Regions from separate parts of the Pseudomonas sp. AC247 genome, predicted to be linked through region 4. Evidence: predicted binding sites of a transcription regulator. Region 4 holds the regulator's gene; each other region holds the start of a gene.

Region 1 (4,209 bases), 4.5 Mb from region 4:
AGGCAAGGTCGACCGTTATGCGCCCGTGACCATCAAGGGTGCGGTCAATCCGTTCGATCCGATGGCCAGCCTCGACATCGCCACCAGTTTCAAACGCGTCGAGCTGACCACCCTGACCCCGTATTCCGGCAAGTTTGCCGGTTACCGCATCCGCAAGGGCCGGCTCAACCTCGACCTGCATTACCTGATCACCAAGGGCCAGCTCAAAGCCGAAAACAAAGTGGTGGTCGAACAATTGCAGCTCGGCGAAAAAGTCGACAGCCCGGATGCCGTGAGCCTGCCGCTGAAACTGGCGATTGCCCTGCTCAAGGACGTCGACGGCAAGATTTCCATCGAACTGCCAGTGACCGGCGACTTGAACAATCCGCAGTTCAGCGTGATGCCGATTGTCTGGCAGACCCTGCGCAACCTCATCGTCAAAGCCGCAGCCGCCCCTTTCAAAATGATTGGCGGACTGATCAGTGGCGGTGGGTCGGAAGACCTTGGCACCGTGTCGTTTGCCCCAGGCTCCAGTGAACTGAGCAAGGATGCCGAAGCCGCGCTGGTCAAACTGTCCCAGGCACTCAAGGAGCGTCCGGCGCTGCGCCTGGAAATCGAAGGCACCGCCGCCAAGAGCAGCGACGGCCCATTGCTCGCCGAGCAACGTCTGGAGCGTGAATACCAGTACAATTACTACAAGATGCTCCAGCGCCGCGGCGACAAAGTGCCGGCTCAGGCATCCCTGATTCAAGTGCCGGACGGTGAGAAAGGTCCGCTGCTTGAAGGCATCTACCGCACCCGCCTGAAAACCCAGCCACCGGCCGAATGGAAGGATCTGGGCAAGGAGGAACGCACGGCGAAGATGCGCGAAGGCGTGATCCAGTTCTGGAGCAGCAGCGATGTGTTGTTACGTCAGTTGGGTCAGGACCGTGCCAGCAGCATCAAGGATTATCTGGTCGACAAAGGCCAATTGGCAGACGACCGCGTGTACTTCATCGACGCCAACCTTGGCGAGGCCGAAAGCGATGGCCGCGTGGTGACGCAAATGCATCTGGATGCCGAATGATGAAACGCCATTGGCTGGCCGCGCTGACACTGACCTTCGCTACCGGCCATGCCGTGGCGTCCGACACGCTGCGCTGTGGCAGCCAATTGATCAGCCTCGGCGATCGCTCCAGCGAAGTCCTGCAAAAGTGTGGCGAACCGGTCAGCCGCGATGTGTTGGGCTACAAGCGCAGCGCCAATCGCCGCGAGGAGTTCCAGGTCGAGGAATGGACGTACGGGCCGAGCAACGGCATGTACCAATACCTGCGCTTTGAAGGCAATCGCCTGCGGCAGATCAACAGCAAACGCGGTCACTGAAAGATCAAAAGATCGCAGCCTGCGGCAGCTCCTACAGGAAACGTATTCCAATGTAGGAGCTGCCGCAGGCTGCGATCTTTTGCTTCTGAAATAGAACAGGCCCCGACACAAGTGCCGGGGCCCGTAATGGTCACATCCGTGTGACCGTTCGCATGAACTCTAAAGTTGCGGCAGACGTATGGCTCGGCCCGTCTGTCGCACCTTCTCCCGGTCCAGGCGAGAAGTCATGCCTTACTCGGCTTTCAGGCCATCAGCGGAGACCGCTTTGACGCCTTTGATTTTCTTGGTGATGTTCACGGCGGTGGTTTTCTGAGCTTCGGTCACAGCTACAGTCGACGACAGCGAAACAACGCCTTTGTTGGTTTCTACTTTGATGTCGGTGCCTGGGATGCCTTTTTCGGTGACCAGGTCGCTTTTGACTTTGGTGGTGATCCAGGTATCGGAAGTAGCTTCTTTAGCTTGGGTAACTTCACCAGCAGCCAAAGTCATTGGAGCAGTCTGAGTGGTTTGGGCGAATGCGCCGGAAGCCATGGTCAGGGTCAGCGCGGTAGCAGCAGCGGCAGTGATAGCGAACTTCTTCATACGAGTAACTCCTGTTTTTCTGGAAAGTCTGCTGCGTGTCTTGTCAGCAGGGTTACCAAGGTAGTTGCGAACGCTGTGCCAACTTTTGAAAATCGATAATATCCTTATAAATCAATAAGATATGAATTAGCCAAATTTTCGAAATCATGCAATTTGCATGACCTCCGGTTTATCTACATGCAAGTTACGGTTTTTTGGAAAGTTCCTAACACGCTGAAAATATTGAAGCTTTTGTGAAGCACCAGACAATAGAAAATGCCCCGACAGTGCGGGGCATTTTTTCTACAGCTACAAACAGGCGCCGTGCGGTTACACCCCAGGGCAACTGGTGGTTGTGTAGTCTTTGGAGCCGGAGAACTTGCAAGTCCAGCCGGTGGTGGCGCTACGGGTCAAGGTGACGGTTTGACCCAATACCGGCGCCGGCGCGTTGAGCAAGGTGCAGGTAATGGTGCCCGTCCCATCGGCGACCTTCCCGGCGGCCGTCAAGGTGCAATTCTGTGTCGCGGCGGTCCCGGCGTTGACGTTGGTGAGGCTCGGATCGGTCGACCCGGCATTGATGACGTCCTCGAAATTGACTTTGAGCGCCGACGCCTCGGCGATCCCTGCGGTGACCTTGGCCCGCGCCTGATACTTGGAATACTGCGGCAAGGCGATGGTCGCCAGAATGCCGATGATCGCCACAACGATCAGCAGCTCGATCAGAGTAAAACCTTGTTGTTTTTTCATAGACACGCTCCATGCATGAGTCGAAATCTCATGATCTGCAAAGGACGCAGCATAGCCCATGCCAATGCCTTCAGGCCCCAGTCATTGGGCGCCCACCCGCTGCCGCGCCCTTTCCTACAACCTCTAACCGCACTATCTGACACTTTTTGTCACCTGCACCCGACGTGTTTGGCGCTGTCACTTGACTAGGCTATAAGTCATGAACTGCAAGCGTGCGGAATCCCCATGAATGACATCGCTCTGAGCGGTCTGGCCAAGCAATTGGTGCAGGCCGAACTGCTCACGGAAAAAAGTGCCCAGCAAGCCTGGCAGCAAGCCCAGCGCAATCGCCTGTCGCTGGTCAGTTACCTGGTGCAGAACAAGCTGGTGAAAGGCTGGCAGGTGGCCGAGATCGCGTCGGAGCATTTCGGCATGGCGTTTCTCGACCTCAACTGCCTCGACAAGGAAACCCAGCCCAAAGGCCTTGTCAGCGAAAAACTTGTGCGCCAACACCACGCGCTACCTCTGTGGCGGCGTGGCAACAAACTGTTCGTCGGCATTTCCGATCCGAGCAATCATCAAGCAATCAACGATATCCAGTTCAGCACCGGCCTGAGCACCGAAGCCATTCTGGTGGAGGACGACAAACTCACCGATGCCATCGAAAAATTCTTCGACACCCACGCCTCCGGCATCGAAGACATGGCCGATGTCGACCTCGACGGCCTCGATGTCGAATCCATCGACGACAGCAAACAGGACGCCATCGGCGGACTCGACGCCGACGATGCGCCGGTGGTGCGCTTCGTTCACAAGATGCTGCTGGATGCGATCAAGAGCGGCTCGTCCGACCTGCACTTCGAACCCTACGAAAAAAACTACCGGGTGCGGATGCGCACCGACGGCATCTTGCGCGAAGTGGCCAAGCCACCGGTGCAGTTGGCAGGACGCATCGCCGCGCGCCTGAAAGTCATGGCCAGCCTCGACATCTCGGAACGGCGCAAGCCCCAGGACGGGCGGATCAAGATGCGCCTGTCGAAGAGCAAGTCGATCGATTTCCGGGTCAACACGCTACCCACGCTGTGGGGCGAAAAAGTGGTGATCCGGATTCTCGACCCGTCCAGCGCGCAGATCGGCATTGACGCCCTCGGTTATGAGCCGGCACAAAAAGACTTGTACATGGCCGCGCTCAAGCAGCCGCAGGGCATGATTCTGGTCACCGGCCCCACGGGCTCGGGTAAAACCGTGTCGCTGTACACCGGCCTGAATATCCTCAACACCGTCGACATCAATATCTCCACCGCCGAAGACCCGGTGGAGATCAACATGGAAGGCATCAACCAGGTCAACGTCAATCCCAAGCAAGGGCTCGACTTTGCCCAGGCCCTGCGCTCGTTTCTGCGACAGGACCCGGACGTGATCATGGTCGGCGAGATTCGCGATCTGGAGACCGCCGAGATCGCGATAAAGGCAGCGCAAACCGGTCACCTCGTGCTCTCGACCCTGCACACCAACAGCGCGGCGGAAACCCTCACACGCCTGCATAACATGGGCATTCCCGGGTTCAACATTGCTACTTCG
Region 2 (4,209 bases), 1.3 Mb from region 4:
GCCATGATCACGGTGCTCGCCCAGATAAACGCCTTGCCAGGTCCCCAGAGCCAGACGACCTGCCGAAACCGGCAGACTGATCTGGCAACCAAGCACGCTGGCCTTGAAGTGCGCCGGGAGGTCGTCCAGGCCTTCGTCGTTATGCTCATAGCCGTCTGTTCCTTGTGGGATCAGACGATTGAAAAATCGTTCGAAGTCGCGACGGACCGCCGGATCGGCGTTCTCGTTGATGGTCAACGACGCCGAGGTGTGCTGCAGCCACAAATGCAACAGACCGACCCGGCACTCCCTGAGTTCAGGCAGGCCAGCGAGTAACTCGTCCGTTACCAGATGAAAGCCCCGGGGCCGTGCCCGCAGGGTTATCAGAGTCTGTTGCCACATACAGTTCTCCGCACGTTCGGGGCGCATTCTAGCGCGCTCTGGGAAAAAACAAAGGCCCTAATATTCGCTCAATGATGTAAGCCATTGGCCGGTGAAAAACCGCCGTCGTAAACACGACTAAAGGCGTACGAAAAATCCTTTCAGCCTGTCGCTTAATGACAAATCCCGGACAAAAAAATGCCCGGCGAACCGGGCAATTTTTTTCAGTGCGCGTACTTACAGGTTGTAGCCGCGTTCGTTGTGTTGTGCCAGATCGAGGCCAACCGACTCTTCTTCCTCGGTCACACGCAGACCCATGACGGCGTCCAGGACCTTGAGGATGACGAAGGTGACGATCGCGGTGTAGATCACTGTGAAGCCGACGCCTTTTACCTGAATCCAGACTTGCGCGCCGATATCGGTGACGGTGCCGAAGCCACCCAGAGCCGGCGCAGCGAACACACCGGTAAGGATCGCGCCGAGAATACCGCCGATACCGTGTACGCCGAACGCGTCCAGGGAATCGTCATAACCGAGTTTGCGTTTCAGCGTGGTGGCGCAGAAGAAGCACACCACACCTGCGGCCAGACCGATCACCAGTGCGCCCATCGGGCCCACAGTGCCGGCAGCCGGAGTGATCGCGACCAGACCGGCAACCACACCCGATGCGATACCCAGTGCGCTTGGCTTGCCGTGGGTGACCCACTCGGCAAACATCCAGCCCAGCGCCGCCGCAGCGGTAGCGATTTGGGTGACCAGCATCGCCATGCCGGCGGTGCCGTTGGCCGCCGCAGCGGAACCGGCGTTGAAGCCGAACCAGCCGACCCACAGCATCGCCGCGCCCATCAGGGTGTAACCGAGGTTGTGCGGAGCCATCGGGGTGGTCGGGAAGCCTTTGCGCTTGCCCAACACCAGGCAGCAGATCAGACCGGCCACACCGGCGTTGATGTGCACCACGGTGCCGCCGGCGAAGTCGAGCACGCCCCAGTCCCACATCAGGCCGCCGTTGCCGGACCAGACCATGTGCGCGATCGGTGCATAAACCAGGGTGAACCAGATGCCCATGAAGATCAGCATCGCGGAGAACTTCATCCGCTCAGCGAACGCGCCGACGATCAGCGCCGGGGTGATGATCGCGAAGGTCATCTGGAAGGTGATGAACACCGCCTCAGGGAACAGCGCCGCAGGGCCGGTCAGGCTCGAAGGCGTGACACCGGCGAGGAACGCCTTGCCCATACCGCCGAAGAACGAGTTGAAATTGACGACGCCCTGCTCCATGCCGGTGGTGTCGAACGCGATGCTGTAGCCATAAATGACCCACAGGATGCTGATCAGACCGGTAATGGCGAAGCACTGCATCATCACGGAAAGAATGTTTTTCGAGCGAACCATGCCGCCGTAGAACAGCGCCAGGCCCGGGATGGTCATGAACAGCACGAGGGCTGTCGAGGTGAGCATCCAGGCAGTGTCGCCGGAATTGAGGACCGGGGCCGCCACTTCGTCTGCCGCCATAGCAAGGCCGGGCATTACGATAGACAACAGGGCTCCTAGCCCTGCGAATTTACGCAGAGTCATATTGTTTTCTCCTGGGGCGTTGGGGTTTGTGGCGGCGCTTAGATCGCGTCGGTATCGGTTTCGCCGGTACGGATGCGAATCGCCTGTTCCAGATTGACCACGAAGATCTTGCCGTCACCGATCTTGCCGGTGTTGGCCGCTTTGGTTATCGCCTCGATAACCCGATCCAGATCCTTGTCGTCGATGGCCACGTCGATTTTCACCTTGGGCAGAAAATCGACCACATATTCCGCGCCGCGATACAGCTCGGTGTGACCCTTCTGCCGGCCGAAGCCTTTGACTTCAGTAACGGTAATGCCCTGCACGCCGATTTCGGACAGCGACTCGCGCACGTCGTCCAACTTGAACGGCTTGATGATGGCAGTGACTAGCTTCATGAAAACTCTCTCCCGAATTGGTGGACTTGCCCCAGGAAAACAAACCCGACTCAAGTCTAAGCGCAGTGCCTGGCTTTGTAACGCATCGTCGGCCGTACCTGCCCGACTGACGCCAGCTAACCGCTGCCGACGAAACTCCCCGCTCCGCCTGCCGCACTGCATTCGTCACAGCGACTGCATCAGTGCATGGGTCGAAGGTGACTAAGCAGAAAGCTTGCCATCTCGCCAAAAACCTCTGATTTCAATCCCTTGGCCGCTGTCGCACGCCATCCCGTGCAAAACCCCATCCGGATACGCACAACAACGGTGCGTCGCCGTCCGTCCGCCTGCGCGAAAAGCGTGCATCCCTGACCACGGGATTGACTATAGACACTGCGTGATACACTGCCGGCCATTGTTTCCAGGACATCCACCATGCTCGCGCCCAAAGACTTCCTCGACGCCCTGAGCGGCACCGCCTCCCGCCTCTTCAGCGGCGACACCCCGCTGCCGAAAGCCGAAATTGAAAGCCAGTTCAAGATGCTGCTGCAGAGTGCCTTCAGCAAACTCGACCTGGTCAGCCGCGAAGAATTCGACAGCCAGATGGTCGTACTGGCCCGCACTCGCGCCCGCCTCGAAAGCCTCGAAGCCAAAGTCGCCGAGATGGAAGCCAAGCTGACACCGCCAGCCGAATAACGCATCCACCTGTAGGAGCTGCCGAAGGCTGCGATATTTTGATCCTCAGCCCTTCAACCATCCCGGCAACGTCCTACAACCTGCACCACCGCCGTCCGATTGCGCCGAAAAGCCCAGGTTTCTAAGCTCACCCGATGCTGAATGTTCAGCACCGGGTTTGGCGACCCGAACAGCTTAAGGCGCACGACAACCATGATGGCGGCTACATTACCGCCACATCGTTTCATGGCGGTTGTGCGTGGGAGACCTTCGGGTCTGCCGGGTTCCTTTTGCTCCGGTTCGCCAACCCGCGTACAACTGCCACCCAATCGTTTGGCGACGATTGAGGGCAGCCCCTTAAGCAAGAGGAACTGCTCAATGAATCAAGAAGAGACTTATCTGACCCCGCACATTTTCACCCGCCACAAACTCCCCCTCCACGCCCTCCTCATCCAGAACCAACCCTGGTTCTGCGCCCGAGACCTGAGCCGCCTGCTGCACATCTACCTCAACGAACGCATGCTGCGAAAACTCGACCCCGACCAATACCAAACCCGTAAAACCCTGATCCACAACCAGATCGAAAACACCCTGCTGATCAGCGAATCAGGCATCTACGCCCTCCTCGTCTACCACTACTGCCCCGAATACCGAGCGCTGCGCGAATGGCTCACCCACCAAGTCATCCCCACCCTGCGCGACGCCCAACACCCCACCACAAGCGAACGCCCACACCTGAGCCTGCTCAGTTGGCCGGACATGACATTGAGTTTGTTGCACTGGAATAACCAGCAGTGGATACGGTTACAAGATGTGCCGCAGATGATGGTGGAACGGGAACAGACCAAGCGCCCAATGACGGGGCCATGGTGGAAAAGAGCTTCGCGAATGCTGCAATCGCTATAAACCCGCATGCCGGAGCTGGGCCCTGCGCAAATCGTAAGTCGATTGGAGATTCATCCAGAACTCAGGCGTAGTGTTGAGATGAGTGGCAAGGCTGATTGCCAGATCGGCGCAGATCCCGAGCTGGCATTTCACAAGCTTTTCGATCTCACTTTCGGGCCAGTTCGTGGGCATGGCCAGATCCATGACGGTCATGCCCGACGGCTGCATGAATTCCTTATTCAGAACCTCGCCCGGATGAATCGGGCGCATACCATTGCGGTCCATTTTTCGCATCCAGAGACTGCGTTGAGTGGCCAAGCTGGAACATCCGACTCCTGGATACAAGACCTTCATCCCC
Region 3 (4,209 bases), 730 kb from region 4:
GACGTTTTTCAGCTGCACGTTGCCCGATCCCGGCGGTACCTTGATACCGAACTGCGAGAGCATGTTGTTGAAGGTCTGCAGGGTGAACGGGGTTTGCGTCGTCTGGTCGCCGGTGCCGTTAAGCCCGACCACCAGGCCGTAACCGATCAACTGGTTGGAACGCACGCCGGAAATGCTGGCGATATCTTTCAGCCGCTCGGCGTGGGCACCAAAGGCTGCGGACATCAAGGTCGCAGCCAGCATCAGGTGTTTGAAATTCAACGTAGCCACCTAGAAAGGGAACAGCGGGCTGAGGAAGAAACGGTCGAACCAGCCTGGCTGACTCGTATCGGCAAACGCGCCGGTACCCGAGTAGGTGATGCGAGCATCGGCGACCCGGGTCGACGACACGGTGTTGTCCGTGGCGATGTCATCGGCGCGCACCAGGCCGGCAATGCGGACCAATTCGTCACCCGTGTTCAGCGTCAGCCACTTCTCGCCGCGCACGGCGATGATGCCGTTGGGCAGCACGTCGGCGACGGTCACAGTGATCGAACCGGTCAGGCTGTTGCTCTGCCCGGACTTGGCATCACCCTTGGTCGAGCGGTCGGCACTGTAGCCAGCGTTCAGACTCAGGTCGTTGCCGCCAATCGGGTTGTTGGTGGTCAGGCTGGAACCGAACAACGAGGTCAGGCCGATCTTGTTGTCACTGTTCTTGTCCATCTGCGAGTTGGCGTTCTTGCTCGCCTGCGTGCGCTCGTTCAGGGTGATGGTGATGATGTCACCGACCCGGAACGCCTTGCGATCGCTGTACAGGTTCTGCTCGAAGCCGGCCTGATAGATCGAGCCGTTATTGGCGGCCGCCGGCAACGGCGTGCGCGGCAACACCGGAGCGTAGTAAGGGTCATTGGGCTTGGGCGTCGGAGCGACGCAGCCCGCGAGCGAGACGACCCCACTCAATGCCAGAACAGATACGAAGCGATTCATGACCCTACCTCACGGTGTTGCAGGCGACCTCATGGCCGCCTCATAGACTTGATTACAGATTCTGCGTTACGAACGAGAGCATCTGGTCGGCGGTGGAGATCACCTTGGAGTTCATCTCGTAGGCGCGCTGAGTGGTGATCATGTTGACCATCTCTTCAACGGTGCTGACGTTGGACGTTTCCAGGGTGTTCTGCAGCGTGGTACCGAAACCGTTCAGGCCTGGCGTACCGACTTGCGGTGCGCCGGAAGCGGCGGTTTCCAGGAACAGGTTGTTGCCCACGGCTTGCAGGCCGGCCGGGTTGATGAAGTCGGCAGTTTGCAGGTTGCCGATCACTTGCGAAGCCGGGTTGCCGGCAACGGTGATCGACACGGTGCCGTCACGACCGACCGTGAAAGTCTGGGCGTTGTTCGGGATGACAATCGCTGGCTCCAGGGCGAAGCCGCTGGCGTTCACCACCTGACCGTTGGAGTCGAGGTGGAAGGTACCGTCACGGGTGTAGGACGTGGTGCCGTCCGGCTGCAGGATCTGGAAGAAACCGCGACCGTCTACCGCCAGGTCGAGCGGCTGCTCGGTGGTTTGCAGGCTGCCGGCAGTGAAGTTTTTCTGCGTGCCGACGATGCGCACACCGGTACCCACTTGCAGACCCGACGGCAGTTCGCTGTCCTGAGTCGACTGGGCGCCTGGCTGACGCTTGATCTGATACAGCAGGTCCTGGAACTCGGCGCGGTCACGTTTGAAACCCGTGGTCGAGACGTTGGCCAGGTTGTTGGAAATAGTAGTCAGGTTGGTGTCCTGGGCGGACAGACCTGTTTTGGCAACCCATAGAGCCGGAAGCATTCGATTCTCCTCGTGCGCCTGTTTTACGGCGCGACGTTCTGATAATTAGCTGATCTGCAAGACCCGAGCCATGGCCTGGTCGTCGTCTTTGGCGGTGTTCATCATCTTGACGTGCAACTCGAACTGCTTGGCCAGCGCCAGCACCGAGGTCATCTCTTCGACGGCATTGACGTTGCTCGACTCAAGGAAACCCGAGACCAGTTTGACGTTGGCATCGGCCGGCGCCGGTTGGCCGTCCTTGGTATAAATCGAGCCGTCGAGGCCTTTGTTCATGTTCTTGATGTCGGGGTTGACCAGCTTGATGCGGTCGACTTCCGCCATGACGCGCGGGCCTTCACCCATTGCACGAATGCTGATGGTGCCGTCTTCGCCGACTTCGACTTGCTGCTCTGGCGGCACGGCGATCGGACCGCCGTTGCCCATGACCGGCATGCCGTTGCCGGCGCGCAGTACGCCAAGGGCGTCGATGTTGAGGCTGCCGGTGCGCACGTAGCTTTCGCCACCGTTAGGGTTCTGCACGGCGATAAAACCGTTGCCGGTCACGGCGACGTCGAGGTCCCGACCGGTCTGCACCAGCGAGCCTGGCGTGAAGTCGGTGGCGGGCCGTTCGCTCATGGCAAACGCACGCGCCGGAAAGACGTCACCAAACACCGGCATCGAACGCGCCTGCTCCAGGTCGCGCTGAAAACCGTTGGTGGAGATGTTCGCCAGGTTGTTGGCATGCGCCTTTTGCGCCAGTGCGTTCTGGCTGGCGCCGGTCATTGCCACATAAAGGTACTTGTCCACACTCTTTCCTCTGCATGCCGGACGTTTGCCGCCCACTGCTGTACTGCTGAGCCATAAGCAATTTGCAGACCAACTTTTTTCTGGCGGCGCGCGGCCCGGTAAACAAAGGACTTGGGAGAGATTTAGAGGATTGGGGAAATGTATCGAAGTCGAAAAACCGGCGGTGTTATGCCGTTTGGCGGCAATCCCGATCTCAGGCTGGATGAATAACCCTGTGGCGAGGGGATTTATCCCCGATGGGTGGCGAAGCCGCCCCGCTTTTCCTTCAGGACGACCTCATTTGCAGGTTTTGCGACTGCTGCGCAGCCGATCGGGGATAAATCCCCTCGCCACAAAAGTTCTTCTCACCACTGTGTTGCTTTTAGCTTTCGGGGTCTTTGCCGACTTCGTATTCACGCAGTTTGTTGGCAATGGTGGTGTGCGAAACCCCCAGCCGCTTACCCAACTGCCGGCTGCTCGGATGCTCGGAATACAAACGCTCCAGCACCGCTTTCTCGAAGCGCCCGACAATCTCGTCGAGCCCGCCCTCCAGCGAAAAATCGCCAAGCGGCTGACGCACGCCGTAATCCGGCAGGCGAATATGCTCGGCTTTCACCGTGCCGCCATCGCACAACGAAACCGCCTGGAACAGCACGTTCTCCAATTGCCGCACGTTGCCCGGCCAATGGTAATGACTGAGCCGATCCATCGCCGCCGGCGCCAGTTTCGGCAACGGGCAACCGATCTGCCGACTGGCCTGATCGAGGAAGTGTTCAACCAGCGGCGTCAACCCATCAAGGCATTCGCGCAGTGGCGGAATGTGCAGCGAGAGCACGTTCAAACGGTGATACAAATCCTGGCGAAACTCGCCGCGCGCGCACAATTCCGATAAGTCGACCTGCGTCGCGCAGATCACCCGCACATCCAGATAAACCTCTTCATCGCTGCCGACACGACGGAAGCAGCCGTCTTGCAGAAAGCGCAGCAACTTCACCTGCAAGCGCGGGCTCATTTCGCCAACGCCGTCGAGAAACAGCGTGCCGCCCGCCGTCAGTTCCAGCAGGCCGAGCTTGCCTTCGGCGCGAGCGCCTTCGAACGCGCCAGGGCCGTAGCCGAACAACTCGGTTTCGGCCATCGATTCCGGCAGGCCAGCGCAGTTGAGTGCCATTAACGGCGATTGCCCGCGCGGGCTGGCGAGGTGGCAGGCGCGCGCCAGCAGCTCCTTGCCGGTGCCGGTTTCCCCTTCAATTAATAGAGGCGCATCCAGCGGTGCCATGCGCCGGGCTTCACGCACCACCGCCGCCATGACTTTCGAACTCTGGAAGATGCTGTCGAAACCGCGCAGCTCTTGTTTACGCACGTTGTAGATACGCTCGCCCACACGATCCGCGCGATGCAATGTCAGCACCGCACCGGCCATGGCTTCGCTGTCGTCATGCTCTGACTGCAGCGGCGCGATGTCGGCGAGAAAGATGTCGCCCTTGACCTTGACGCGCATGCCGTTGATCCGCGATTTGTTGGCGCGCACCAGTTCCGGCAAATCGAAATCCTCGGCGTAGCGCGACAACGGAATGCCTGGCACCTCATCGACCCGCACGCCGAGCAATTGTGCCGCCGCGCGGTTGGCCGCGACGATCGAA
Region 4 (4,209 bases):
TGCAGGTAGGTGAAGATGTCCTGAAACATTTCTTCAACGTCGGGCTGTGCTGCCAGATACTCGGCCACCGGTGCATCGAGGCCGGACTGTTCGCGCAGTTCCGGTTTCCAGTAGGGGTTGGGCAGGCAGCGCACATCAAAGACCAGATCTGCATCCACCGGCATGCCGCGCTTGAAACCGAATGACTCGACCAGAAACGCCGTGCCCGGCTCCGGCTGATTCAGCAGACGCAGCTTGATGGTGTCGCGCAACTGGTACAGGTTCAGATTGGTGGTGTTGATCTTCAGGTCGGCGAGATCGGCGATCGGGCCGAGCAGGGCAGTTTCATCGTGAATCGCTTCGGCCAGCGAGCGGTTGGCATTGCTCAGCGGGTGGCGGCGGCGAGTTTCGGAGAAACGCTTGAGCAGGGTTTCTTCATCGGCATCAAGATAAAGCACATCACATTGAATGTGCTTGCTGCGGGCATCTTCGAGCAGTTCGGGAAAGCGGCTCAGGTGACTCGGCAGGTTGCGCGCGTCAATCGACACGGCGACCAGCGGTTGCGCAAGCTCCGTGTGGATCAGTGCGCGCTCGGCCAGCTCTGGCAGCAAACCTGCCGGCAGGTTGTCGATGCAGTAGTAACCGTTGTCCTCAAGGACATCAAGGGCGGTGCTTTTACCCGAGCCGGAACGGCCGCTGACGATGATCAAGCGCATGATTACTGCCCGTTTTGCTCGTCCAGAACGACCTGGTACAAGGCTTCGTTGCTCGCGGCGCTGCGCAATTTGTCACGCACGTCCTTGCGGTCGAGCATGCTGGCGATCTGACGCAGCAACTCCAGGTGCGCATCGGTAGCGGCTTCCGGGACCAGCAAGACAAACAGCAGGTCAACCGGCGCGCCGTCAATGGCGTCGAAATCGATGGGGGCTTGAAGGTGCATCAACGCACTGATGGGCGTTTCGCAGCCTTTGAGGCGGCAGTGAGGAATGGCGATGCCGTTGCCAAAACCGGTAGAACCGAGTTTTTCACGGGCAATCAGGGCCTCGAAGACATCTTGCATCTCCAGATCCGGCACTTCGCGGGCGATCAGGTTGGCAATTTGTTCGAGGGCTTTCTTTTTACTGCCGCCCGGCACGTTCACGAGGGAACGGCCGGGGGTCAGGATACTTTCAAGTCGGATCATGGGGTGGGGGGTTATCGACCGGTCGCGCCCTGGAGCAGGCTCTGGGTCTTTTCCTTATGCTTTTTGAGTTGTTTATCCAGCTTGTCGGTCAAGGCGTCGATCGCCGCGTACATATCGGTATGTTCCGCGTTAGCGACCACTTCGCTGCCGGGTATATGCAAGGTGGCTTCGATTTTCTGCTTCAGCTTTTCGACGCACATCGTGACCTGCACGTTGGTGATCTTGTCGAAATGGCGCTCCAGTCGTTGGAGTTTTTCCTCGATATAGGAACGCAGAGGTTGGGTCACTTCCAGTTGGTGTCCACTGATGTTGACTTGCATACAGCTTCTCCTTCGTTGCCAGTGCATAAAGCGGCAGGCTGGATAGCCTGCCACTGGAACGCTGTAACGTGGCTTACATCAACCGCTTGCGTTCGCTCGAAGGCGCGATCCCTAAGGATTCGCGGTACTTGGCGACGGTGCGGCGAGCCACCTGAATGCCTTGTGCCTCCAGTAAACCAGCGATCTTGCTGTCACTCAACGGCTTTTTCTGATTTTCCGCGGCAACCAGTTTTTTGATGATCGCGCGGATCGCCGTGGACGAGCATTCGCCGCCTTCGGAGGTGCTGACGTGGCTTGAGAAAAAGTATTTCAGCTCATAAATACCGCGCGGGGTATGCATGAATTTCTGTGTGGTCACCCGGGAAATCGTTGATTCATGCATGCCCACCGCTTCGGCGATGTCGTGCAAGACCAACGGTTTCATGGCTTCGTCGCCGTACTCCAGAAAACCGCGCTGATGCTCGACGATCTGGGTGGCAACTTTCATCAGGGTTTCATTGCGGCTCTGCAGGCTCTTGATGAACCAGCGCGCTTCCTGCAACTGATTGCGCATGAAGGTGTTGTCGGCGCTGGTGTCGGCGCGACGGACGAATCCGGCGTATTGCGCATTGACGCGCAGGCGTGGCACCGATTCCTGATTCAGCTCGACCAGCCAGCGCTCGTTGTCCTTGCGCACGATCACGTCAGGCACAACGTACTCGGCCTCAGTGGATTCGATCTGCGAACCCGGACGCGGATTGAGGCTCTGCACCAGCTCGATGACCTGGCGCAGCTCGTCTTCCTTGAGCTTCATGCGGCGCATCAACTGGCTGTAATCGCGACTGCCAAGCAGGTCGATGTAGTCCGTGACCAGACGCTTGGCTTCTGCCAGCCATGGTGTCTTGGCCGGCAACTGGCGCAATTGCAGCAACAGGCATTCGCCAAGGTTGCGCGCACCGATACCGGCCGGTTCGAATTGCTGGATGCGGTGCAGGACGGCTTCAATCTCGTCCAGCTCGATGTCCAGTTCCGGGTCGAACGCTTCGAGGATTTCTTCGAGGGTTTCGTCCAGATAGCCCTGATTGTTGATGCAATCGATCAGGGTCACGGCGATCAGGCGATCGGTGTCGGACATCGGGGCGAGGTTCAGTTGCCACAGCAGGTGGCTTTGCAGGCTTTCGCCGGCGGAGGTGCGGGTGGTGAAATCCCACTCGTCATCGTCGCTGCTGGGCAGGCTGCTGGCGCTGGTCTGGTAGACGTCTTCCCAGGCGGTGTCGACCGGCAGTTCGTTGGGAATGCGTTCGCTCCAATCGCCTTCTTCGAGGTTGTCGACGGTCGGCGCGGTTTCCTGGTAGGACGGTTCCTGGATCTCGGCGGGCTTCTGTTCAGCGTTGTCGGCCAAGGGGTCGGAATTGTCGAAGTCTTCGCCTTCTTCCTGGCGTTCGAGCATCGGATTGGATTCCAGTGCCTCCTGGATTTCCTGTTGCAGATCCAGGGTCGACAATTGGAGCAGGCGGATGGCCTGTTGCAGCTGCGGTGTCATCGTCAGCTGCTGGCCCATTCTCAAGACTAGCGATGGTTTCATGGCAGGGGCTTAACACCTTATTCGCCGGCGCTATGCGCCATCCACTACAGGGCGCCGAAGCGCCAAACTTAAGCAAATTATATGCCTGAAACTGAAGTGTTTGCCTAGAGCGCTGTAACAATTAAAGCGTATAAAAAGCTGCTTCATCGATACAGCGCCCTCGCGAATCACCAGGATGCTGTCGCGCTTACAGGCGGAACTCGTGACCCAGATACACTTCCTTGACCAGATCGTTGGCCAGGATGGTTTCTGCGTCACCTTCGGCGATCAGTTGACCGTCGTTGACGATGTACGCGGTTTCGCAGATATCCAGGGTCTCACGCACGTTGTGGTCGGTGATCAATACGCCGATGCCCTTGGCCTTGAGGTGGTGGATGATCTGCTTGATGTCGCCGACCGAGATCGGGTCGACACCGGCAAACGGTTCGTCGAGCAGGATGAATTTCGGCGCGGTGGCCAGTGCGCGGGCAATTTCCACGCGGCGGCGTTCACCACCCGACAGGCTCATGCCGAGATTGTCGCGGATGTGGCTGATGTGGAATTCCTGCAGCAGGCTTTCCAGCTCCTTGCGACGACCAGCCTTGTCGAGTTCCTGACGGGTTTCGAGGATGGCCATGATGTTGTCGGCGACCGACAGTTTGCGGAAGATCGACGCTTCTTGCGGCAGATAGCCGATACCGGCCTTGGCACGACCGTGCATCGGCTGGTGGCTGACGTCCAGATCATCGATCAGTACGCGGCCCTGATCGGCCTGCACCAGGCCGACGATCATGTAGAAGCACGTGGTCTTGCCGGCGCCGTTGGGGCCGAGCAGGCCGACGATCTGGCCGCTGTCGATCGACAGGCTGACGTCACGCACGACCTGGCGGCTTTTATAGGCCTTGGCCAGGTGCTGAGCTTTCAGAGTTGCCATTACTGGGTTTTCTCTTCGGTTTTCTTCTTCGGCTGGATCACCATGTCGATGCGCGGACGCGCCTCGGTGACCTTGCTGCCGGTAGCGCGACCGGCGCTGGCAAGTTTTTTCACCGTGTCATAGACGATCTTCTCGCCCTGAGTGGTGTTGTTGTCTTTATCGACAACCTTGGCCTTGTCGATCAGCACAACGCGGTTTTGCGCGGCGTGGTACTGGATTGTCACGCCCCAGCCCTGTACAGGCTTGGTAT

The links. The regulator sigma-54, encoded in region 4, starts transcription at its own class of promoters, with help from an activator protein. The targets are predictions, from matches to a motif close to ANTGGCATNNANNTTGCTNT.
Positions count from the first base shown of each region.
Region 1: a site for sigma-54 is predicted at 2,696-2,715, ahead of ACZZ0B_RS01435 (pilin). Genes of this name have one in related genera too.
Region 2: a site for sigma-54 is predicted at 2,515-2,534, ahead of glnK (P-II family nitrogen regulator). Genes of this name have one in related genera too.
Region 3: a site for sigma-54 is predicted at 2,645-2,664, ahead of ACZZ0B_RS18220 (flagellar basal body rod protein FlgF). Genes of this name have one in related genera too.

Region 1 covers NZ_OZ409829.1:287,619-291,827, reverse strand. Annotated here, with positions in the region: gene ACZZ0B_RS01450 (DUF748 domain-containing protein) at 1-1,045, shown strand, start outside; gene ACZZ0B_RS01445 (DUF2845 domain-containing protein) at 1,045-1,341, shown strand; gene ACZZ0B_RS01440 (BON domain-containing protein) at 1,573-1,923, opposite strand; gene ACZZ0B_RS01435 (pilin) at 2,233-2,649, opposite strand; gene pilB (type IV-A pilus assembly ATPase PilB) at 2,875-4,209, shown strand, end outside.
Region 2 covers NZ_OZ409829.1:6,087,348-6,091,556, reverse strand. Annotated here, with positions in the region: gene ACZZ0B_RS27560 (secondary thiamine-phosphate synthase enzyme YjbQ) at 1-381, opposite strand, end outside; gene ACZZ0B_RS27555 (ammonium transporter) at 598-1,935, opposite strand; gene glnK (P-II family nitrogen regulator) at 1,974-2,312, opposite strand; gene ACZZ0B_RS27545 (accessory factor UbiK family protein) at 2,727-2,987, shown strand; gene ACZZ0B_RS27540 (BRO-N domain-containing protein) at 3,345-3,872, shown strand; gene ACZZ0B_RS27535 (HigA family addiction module antitoxin) at 3,867-4,136, opposite strand.
Region 3 covers NZ_OZ409829.1:4,036,113-4,040,321, forward strand. Annotated here, with positions in the region: gene ACZZ0B_RS18205 (flagellar basal body P-ring protein FlgI) at 1-243, opposite strand, end outside; gene flgH (flagellar basal body L-ring protein FlgH) at 271-966, opposite strand; gene flgG (flagellar basal-body rod protein FlgG) at 1,019-1,804, opposite strand; gene ACZZ0B_RS18220 (flagellar basal body rod protein FlgF) at 1,850-2,590, opposite strand; gene ACZZ0B_RS18225 (sigma-54-dependent transcriptional regulator) at 2,952-4,209, opposite strand, start outside.
Region 4 covers NZ_OZ409829.1:4,763,611-4,767,819, reverse strand. Annotated here, with positions in the region: gene rapZ (RNase adapter RapZ) at 1-695, opposite strand, end outside; gene ptsN (PTS IIA-like nitrogen regulatory protein PtsN) at 698-1,162, opposite strand; gene hpf (ribosome hibernation-promoting factor, HPF/YfiA family) at 1,174-1,482, opposite strand; gene ACZZ0B_RS21740 (RNA polymerase factor sigma-54) at 1,556-3,046, opposite strand; gene lptB (LPS export ABC transporter ATP-binding protein) at 3,234-3,959, opposite strand; gene lptA (lipopolysaccharide transport periplasmic protein LptA) at 3,959-4,209, opposite strand, start outside.